2 linked regions of the Pseudoduganella albidiflava genome follow. The protein of the gene in region 1 interacts with the protein of each later gene in a pairwise test. Links are inferred from orthologs where the notes say so. Each region holds a gene or a part of one and is shown in the gene's direction. Other genes may lie near its edges.

Evidence for each region. The genes of interacting proteins can lie anywhere in the genome.
Region 2: the proteins of clpA (region 1) and EYF70_RS19965 interact in binary tests that used the Escherichia coli proteins (3 or more experiments, as listed by UniProt). The link is inferred for Pseudoduganella albidiflava from one-to-one orthologs.

Annotation. Positions count from the first base shown.
Region 1 is NZ_CP036401.1:4,984,795-4,989,109, reverse strand. Bases 488-3,516 are described here. They hold clpA (ATP-dependent Clp protease ATP-binding subunit ClpA), read left to right. Parts: upstream 488-866; coding sequence 867-3,167; downstream 3,168-3,516. Other genes in these bases: EYF70_RS20645 (PEP-CTERM sorting domain-containing protein), read right to left, coding at 3,248-3,516; clpS (ATP-dependent Clp protease adapter ClpS), read left to right, coding at 568-870. In the rest of the region: transcription antiterminator/RNA stability regulator CspE, read right to left, coding at 36-239; more of EYF70_RS20645, read right to left, coding at 3,517-3,973; EYF70_RS20640 (NF038132 family protein), read right to left, coding at 4,116-4,315. UniProt on the Escherichia coli protein: ATP-dependent specificity component of the ClpAP protease. It directs the protease to specific substrates. It has unfoldase activity. The primary function of the ClpA-ClpP complex appears to be the degradation of unfolded or abnormal proteins.
Region 2 is NZ_CP036401.1:4,817,324-4,821,726, forward strand. Bases 127-3,713 are described here. They hold EYF70_RS19965 (response regulator), read left to right. Parts: upstream 127-468; coding sequence 469-3,513; downstream 3,514-3,713. Other genes in these bases: EYF70_RS19960 (DUF3144 domain-containing protein), read right to left, coding at 127-315; EYF70_RS19970 (putative bifunctional diguanylate cyclase/phosphodiesterase), read left to right, coding at 3,515-3,713. Also shown: more of EYF70_RS19960, read right to left, coding at 16-126; more of EYF70_RS19970, read left to right, coding at 3,714-4,403. UniProt on the Escherichia coli protein: Member of the two-component regulatory system UvrY/BarA involved in the regulation of carbon metabolism via the CsrA/CsrB regulatory system. Phosphorylates UvrY, probably via a four-step phosphorelay.

The DNA of each region.
Region 1 (4,315 bases):
CGCTTCAGCAGGGCTTTTTTAGTCGAGGAAGCTGATCAGCTAGCCTGGATGTTGGAAGCTTGCTTGCCTTTCGGGCCCTGCGTGACTTCGAACTGCACCTTTTGACCTTCTTTCAGGGTCTTGAAGCCGTTCATGTTGATTGCGGAGAAGTGCGCGAACAAATCTTCGCCACCATCATCAGGGGTGATGAAGCCGAAACCTTTGGAGTCATTGAACCACTTAACGGTACCAGTTGCCATAATAAAAAGAACTTTCAAATAATAACGAATCACACGAGCCATAAAAGCAAGAAGCTTCCTGCCCCCTCCTCGACAACTCACTTCTTACCAACATGTACATTTCTGCACCAGTCGATATGGCATTGTTGGCGGAACAATTTTCTATGTCAAGCGCTTTGTCGTGGCAATAGTAAGTTTTTTGCAACACGAGAAATGATGAAAGGACTTGATTTTGCGCCGGGGGGCGCCATCTGCGCGCAGTTGGGAAAGCGCGTAAGATTGAGGACAAATGGAAACGTCCAGTTAAACGGGCGTTGCATCGACCACGAAAGCATTAGAATATAAGCGTATGGCAACCAAGCATGACACCGAGACCGTCCTGGAGCGGCAGACGCTGAAGCCGCCCCCCATGTACCAGGTGGCGTTGTTGAACGACGACTACACTCCGATGGAATTTGTGGTCGCGATCATTCAGGAATATTTCAACAAGGATCGCGAAACGGCTACGCAAATTATGCTGAGTGTGCATCGCTACGGCAAAGGCGTGTGCGGTGTGTTCTCAAAAGATATTGCATCAACCAAGGTGGAGTTCGTTTTAACGCATGCGCGCAAGGCGGGGCACCCCCTGCAGTGCGTGATGGAGGAAGTATGATTGCGCAGGAATTGGAAGTAAGTTTGCACATGGCGTTTGTCGAGGCTCGGCAGGCACGGCATGAATTCATCACGGTTGAGCATCTGTTGCTGGCGCTGCTGGACAATCCTTCGGCAGCCGAAGTGTTGCGTGCCTGCGCGGTCAATATCGAAGACCTGCGCAAGACACTCACCAACTTCATCGGCGACAACACCCCCACCGTGCCTGGAACGGGCGAAGTGGACACGCAGCCAACGCTGGGCTTCCAGCGCGTGATCCAGCGCGCCATCATGCATGTGCAGTCGGCCTCGAACGGCAAGAAGGAAGTGACGGGCGCGAACGTGCTGGTGGCCATCTTCGGCGAAAAGGATTCCCATGCCGTGTACTACCTGCACCAGCAGGGCGTAACGCGCCTGGACGTCGTCAACTTCATTTCGCACGGTGTCCGCAAGGACCAGTCCGGCGAAGCGGCCAAGGCATCGGAAGGCGTCGAGGAAGGCGCGCAGGCCGAAGGCCAGGCCAAGGAAAGCCCGCTGGACCAGTTCACGCAAAACCTCAACAAGTCGGCCGCGGAAGGCAAGATCGATCCGCTGATCGGCCGCGAAGAGGAAGTCGACCGCGTGATCCAGATCCTGTGCCGCCGCCGCAAGAACAACCCGCTGCTGGTGGGCGAGGCCGGCGTGGGCAAGACCGCCATCGCCGAAGGCCTGGCGTACCGCATCACGCAGGGCGACGTGCCGGAAATCCTGTCGAATGCCGTGGTGTATTCGCTGGACATGGGCGCGCTGCTGGCCGGCACCAAGTACCGCGGCGACTTCGAGCAGCGCCTGAAGGCGGTGCTCAAGCAGCTGAAGGATAATCCGAACGGCATCCTGTTCATCGACGAGATCCACACGATCATCGGCGCCGGTTCCGCATCGGGCGGCACGCTGGACGCGTCGAACCTGCTGAAGCCGGCACTGGCCAACGGCCAGCTGAAGTGCGTCGGCGCGACCACGTTCACGGAATTCCGCGGCGTGTTCGAGAAAGACCATGCGCTGTCGCGCCGCTTCCAGAAAGTGGACGTCAACGAACCGACCGTCGAGCAGACCGTGCAGATCCTGCGTGGCCTGAAGTCGCGCTTCGAAGAGCACCACGGCGTGAAGTATTCGTCGTCGGCGCTGTCGACGGCGGCCGAGCTGGCGGCCCGCTTCATCAACGACCGCCACCTGCCGGACAAGGCCATCGACGTGATCGACGAAGCCGGTGCCGCCCAGCGCATCCTGCCGAAATCGAAGCAGAAGAAGACCATCGGCAAGACGGAGATCGAAGAGATCATCTCGAAGATCGCGCGCATTCCACCGCAAACCGTCAACCAGGACGACCGCAGCAAGCTGCAGACCATCGACCGCGACCTGCGCAACGTCGTGTTCGGCCAGGATCCGGCGATCGAAGCGCTGGCCTCGGCGATCAAGATGTCGCGTGCCGGCCTCGGCAAGCAGGACAAGCCGATCGGCTCGTTCCTGTTCTCCGGCCCGACCGGCGTGGGCAAGACGGAAGTGGCGAAGCAGCTGGCCTTCATCCTCGGCATCGAACTGATCCGGTTCGACATGTCCGAATACATGGAGCGCCACGCGGTATCGCGGCTGATCGGCGCGCCGCCGGGCTATGTCGGGTTCGACCAGGGCGGCCTGCTGACCGAAGCGATCACGAAGAAGCCGCACGCCGTGCTGCTGCTCGACGAGATCGAGAAGGCGCATCCGGACATCTTCAACATCCTGCTGCAGGTGATGGACCATGGCACGCTGACGGACAACAACGGCCGCAAGGCAGACTTCCGCAACGTGATCATCGTCATGACCACCAACGCGGGTGCGGAAGCGCTGCAGAAGGCGCCGATCGGTTTCACGAACACCAAGGAAACCGGCGACGAAATGGCCGACCTGAAGCGCATGTTCACGCCGGAATTCCGCAACCGGATCGATGCGATCATCAGCTTCCGCGCGCTGGACGAGGAAATCATCCTGCGCGTCGTGGACAAGTTCCTGATGCAGCTGGAAGAGCAGCTGCACGAGAAGAAGGTGGAAGCGATCTTCACGGAAAACCTGCGCAAGTTCCTGTCGAAGAAAGGCTTCGATCCGCTGATGGGCGCGCGGCCGATGTCCCGCCTGATCCAGGACATGATCCGCAAGGCGCTGGCCGACGAACTGCTGTTCGGCCGCCTCGTCACCGGCGGCAGGGTGACGGTGGACCTGGACGAAAAGGACCAGATCAAGCTGGACTTCCCGGAACCGGATGCGGCACCGCTGCCGCCGCCGGAAACGGTCGAAGTGGAGTAATCCACGCCAGTAAAAACCCGCTCGCGAGAGCGGGTTTTTTTCGCCCTGAACCGTCGGGCGGGTTCTCCGGTTCGAGATCGTCAGCGGCGGCGCCGTGCCGCCACGCCCGCGACGGCCAGCCCGGCCAGCAGCATCGCATAGGTGCCCGGCTCGGGCACGGCAGGCACGGTCGACAGCGTCAATTCCAGGTACGGCTCGTTGCGGATGCCGCCCAGGTAAATGCCCTGGTCGCCGGCCTCGACCGGCACGGCGTTCAATGTCTGGTTGGTGAAGCCGATCACGAAGTACGCGCCGGCCAGCGCATTGATGTCGGCCAGTGCCGCACCGTTCAGCGAGATGTCGACGGGGCTGTCGTGCAGGGTGGCCGCGGCATACCGGGTTCCGCTGCCCAGGTCGGCAAAGACACCGGTGCCCGGTTCGAACGTGTTCAGCAGCGGCTGCAGGCCGCCTTCGACGTCGAACAGCCCGATCACGCTCGGCGGCGCGTTCCCATACACGGAAGGCGACAGCGACAGCGTGGCCGATGCCCATGTGGTGCCGGCCGGGATGAAGAATGCCGCCCAGCTGTTGAAGCGCATGCCGGTCTCGTTGCCGGTGAAGGTATTGCCGAGCGGAGTGGCTTCGTTACTGCCGCCGTTGCTGTTGACCCAGCCCTGCACCTGCGCGATGGCGGAAATGGACTCGGCGTGGGCAGGCAGGGCCGCGGCGAGGGCGAAGATGCCGGCGGCGAAGGTGCCAGCGGTAAACTTGCCGACAGTGCGGCGGGCAACCCGGCGGGCAAACGTGACAGGGGGCGTGCGCTTCATGGGCGATTCTCCTTGCGGTGGTGGGGATGGGAACCATCGTAGAAGTCGGCCGGACAGCCCAACAATGCTCGTTACATTTGTTGCAATCTCCCGTCGTCCTCTGCCAACGTCGCACGGATGTGGTAACCGCCCGCGCGCGCGGTCAGTCGCCTCGCCGGCGGCCGGCACGCCGGATCAATGCCAGCAGCAGCGCGCCAGTCATCAGCATGCCGAGCCGCCCCGGCTCCGGCACAGGCGCCAGCGGCACGCCGTCGAGCGTGATGGCGTCGAACGCCAGCCCGGTATCGGCGCCACGGTCGACCCAGTTGACCACGCCGAATTCCAGCGTGTACTCGCCCGCTG
Region 2 (4,403 bases), 170 kb from region 1 along the record:
GTTTTTTTTGCAACATTACTGCTGGGGGGTGCGTGGCATGTAGGTGTTGAAGTTGGCGATGTGGTCGTCCAGGTTCTGGCTCAGCATTTTCCGATACTCATCGGTGAAGTAGCGGATCGCTTCTTCCTTGTCCTTTTCCATCGCTTCGGCGCTGGTGGCGCCGGTGGCGACGATGAAGGCGTTGAAGCGGGCGGCGGCATACAGCAGCGATGCGCTGACGTTGCTGTTTGGCACCTTCGTCCCCTGTTCGTTTGCCAGGTGGATGATCGCGTCCGCCCGTTCCCAGAAGGCCGCGTCGATGCCGTTGTCACTCATGATCTGCCCTTTCCGAATGAAAAACCGAGTGTAACTCGACAATTATTATATTTACAACGGAAAATTTACCGCTGGAAACGTAGATAAAGCTCAAGGTGTCGCCTTTCTGAACAGATAAAGTTTTCCGAATGGAATCCTTGAGCGGCGGCGAACATGCTTGACTTCGAACGTTCGGGCCTGAGCAGGAAACTGACCCTCATCTCCGTGCTGTCCACTGGCAGCGCGCTGCTGCTGGTCTTTGCCGCGTTCGCCCTGACCTGTGTACTCAACCAGTCGAAAAACCAGACCCGGCACATTACTGCGCTGGCGGACGTCATCGCCGTCGGCACCTTGGCGTCGGTGCTGCGTGCCGAGGCCGCGACGGCCGAACAAGCGCTTGCGGCGCTCGCGGTGCAGGGCGAGATCACGCAGGCGGTGCTGTATGACGGCAGCGGCAAGCCTTTCGCCACCTTCCCGGCCGACAGCGAGGAGCCGGCGCCGGCCCTTCCCCCGGAATGGCTGGCGGCCCTGAAGACGGCGCGTGCCACGACGCCACCGGCGAAGACGCTGGCGCGCGCGGCGGCGGGCGCAAGAACGGGCATGGCAACAGGCATAAGCATAAGCACGAACAAAAGCTCGGGCACGGCGCCGCCCCTGATAGCGGATCCAGCCATGGGCGCTGCAACGGCCACGACAGCGGGCCCCCAGCGCGACACGATCGGCAGCGCGATGGACAGCGCGATACAAGGCTGGGTCCCGGGCACGCTGCGGGTGGTACGGCCCGTGCATGTTGCCGGGAACCTGGTGGGTGCGGTGATGATCGAAGCCGCCGCCGCGCGCATGTGGCTCGGCATGCTGGAAAGCGTGGGCATCACGGCGGCCGCGGCGGCCATCTCGTTCGTGGTGGCGCTGGGGCTGGCCGGGCGCTTCACGGTCTGCATTGCGCAGCCGATCGGCGAACTGATCGCCGCAGCGCAGCGCGTCACGTCCAGCCAGACCTACGCGCAGGTGCAGCACCAGCGCACCGACGAGCTGGGCACGCTGATCGACAGCTTCAATGAAATGCTGGCCCAGATCGAATGCCGCGACGGCAAGCTGGCCCAGTACCGCGACCAGCTGGAACGCCAGGTCAGCGTGCGCACCGAGCAGCTGGAAAAGGCCAAGAACGCGGCGGAAGCGGCCAGCCAGGCCAAGAGTGCCTTCCTGGCCACCATGAGCCACGAGATCCGCACGCCGATGAACGGCGTGCTGGGCATGACGGAACTGCTGCTGGCCACCGAGCTCTCCGAACTGCAGCGGCACTACACCAGCATGGTGCAGCGCTCCGGCGAACACCTGCTGGTGATCATCAACGACATCCTCGATTTTTCCAAGGTGGAAGCGGGCAAGCTGACGGTCGAATACATCCACTTCAATTTCCGCGAACTGCTGGACGACATCGACTACGTGTTCTCGCCGCAGGCGCAGGCGAAAGGCCTGGCGCTGGATTTCGAGATCGCCCACGACATCCCGGTGGCCGTCATCGGCGATCCGAACCGGCTGCGCCAGGTGATCGTCAACCTGCTGGGCAATGCCATCAAGTTCACCGATGCGGGCCGCATCACGGTCAGGATCGCCGTCATCAGCGAGGATGCCCAGTCGGTCGGCCTGCGCGTCGAAGTGCACGATACCGGCGTGGGCGTGTCGCGCGATGCGCGCACGCGCATCTTCGACTCGTTCTCGCAGGCCGATGGCTCCACCACCCGCAAGCATGGCGGCACCGGGCTGGGGCTGGCGATTTCCAAGCAACTGGTGGAACTGATGGGCGGCACGATCGGTGTCGAGAACGCGCTGATCCGCGGTTCGATCTTCTGGTTCACCGTGCGCTTCGACAAGCGCCGCGTGGATGCCGACGACGCCTCGTTCAACCAGAAGACGACCAGGGGCCTGCGTGCCCTCGTGGTCGATGCGAGCGACGAATCGCGCGCGGCGCTGGAAGGGTCGCTGGCGCGCTGGCACCTGAAATGCGACGGCGCCGACAGCGCCGAGGAAGCCACGCGCCTGCTGCGCGCGGCGCTCGCCAGCGGCCAGCCCTACGATGTGGCGCTGCTGGACATGGAGGTGCCGAAGGTAGGCGGCCTGGTGCTGGCGGCGGACATCAAGGCCGATCCGGTGCTGGCGCCGGTGCGCCTGCTGCTGCTGTCGACCGAGCGCAATGCGGCCGACACGGTGCAGCGGCGCGAAGCGGGCGTGGCTTTCCAGCTGATCAAGCCGGCCCGCGAGAGCGACCTGTACGAGTGCATCGTGACGCCGCTGCGGGCCAGCGAAGGCATGCGCGTGGCCTCGCCGCAAGCGCCGGCCCGCCTGACGCAGCTGCCGCCCGGGCCCATGGCGCAGGCGGGAACGGCGCCGCAGGCAGCGGCGCGGCAAAGCCACACGGTCCTGCTGGCGGAAGACAACCCCGTCAACGTAGAAGTGGCCAGCGCGATGCTCGAAGCCCTCGGCCTGCACGTGCACCGCGCCTGCAACGGCGAAGAGGCGCTGGCGGCCGTGAAGGAAGGCGACTTCGACCTGGTGCTGATGGATTGCCAGATGCCGGTGATGGATGGCATCGCGGCCACCGCCGAAATCCGCCGCCACGAGCAGCAGCAAGGCCGCGCGCGCCAGTTGCCGGTCATCGCGATCACCGCCAACGCATTGCAGGGCGACCGCGAAACCTGCCTGGCCGCCGGCATGGACGACTACCTGTCGAAGCCATTCACGAAAGCCATGCTGTCCGAGACGCTGTCGCGCTGGATCGCCCTGCCGCGCGCGGCGCTGGTGCACCACGATGAAGCGCGCAGGACGGTATCCGGCGGCACGGCGCCGCCTTCCGCTCCGGTACGCGGCGCGATCAACCGCCATGCGCTGGACGCCATCCGCGCGCTCAGTGCGGACAAGGGCGAGGTCCTGCTGCGGCGCGTGCTGCACGCCTTCATCGACGACACGCCCGGGCGCCTGGCCTCGCTGCACGAGGCGATCGCGGCCGGCAATGCCGGGTCGCTGCGCAAGGTGGCCCACAGCCTGAAATCCTCGAGCGCCAATATCGGCGCCGAAACGCTGGCCCAGCTGAGCAAGGACATGGAACAGCTGGGCCGTAATGACATCAACGGCGACGCCGCCGTCCTGCTCTCGTCGATGGAGCGGGAATACACGACGGTACGCGACACGCTCTCATCCATGTTCGCCAAGGAGACCTAGAATGGCAGCACCCCTCCCCTCTCATCGCGGTACCGTGCTGGTGGCCGACGACGATCCCGTGATGCGTCTCCTGATGCTGGAAATGCTGGCCCAGGTCGGGCTGGACACGATCGAGGCCGAAGACGGCGATCAGGCGCTGGCCTGCTTCGACCGGCTGGCGCCCGACCTCGTGCTGCTCGACGTGGAAATGCCGCGCATGGACGGCTTCGAAGTATGCCGCGCCATCCGCGCCCGCGAGCAGGGCCGCGGCCATGCCACCACCGTGCCGATCGTGATGGTGACCGGCGACGACGACCTGAAGGCCGTGACGCAGGCTTACGAAGCCGGTGCCACCGACTTCGTGTCGAAGCCGATCAACTGGCCGATCCTCGGCCACCGGGTGCTGTATGTGCTGCGCGCCAGCGACGCCATCGCCCGCCTGCGCATCGCCGATGCGCACAACCGCGCCGTGCTGGCGGCGATCCCGGATACCTTCTTCCGCATGAGCCCCGACGGTTACTACCTCGACTACGAACAGGGCCACGATCCGGGCGCCGCGTTCACCGAGCAGCAGTGTGTTGGCCGGCACGTGCGCGACGTGCTGCCGCGCGCCATCGCCGAGCGCCTGCTGGAGCAGCTCGCGACGGTGCTCGACACCCACTCGATCCGTTCGGTCGACTATGCGCTGGAACGGGACGACACCGTGCATCACTTCGAGGCCCGCCTCGTCAGCACCGGCGCCGGCGAAGTCCTGGGGCTGGTGCGCGACATCAGCGAGCGCAAGCGGACCGAGGAACAGATCCGCCGGCTGGCCTATTGCGACAGCCTGACCGGCATTCCGAACCGGCAGGCGTTCCTGGAGATGCTGGAACGCGAACTGGAGCGCTCGCGCCAGCATGGCCGCAAGTTCG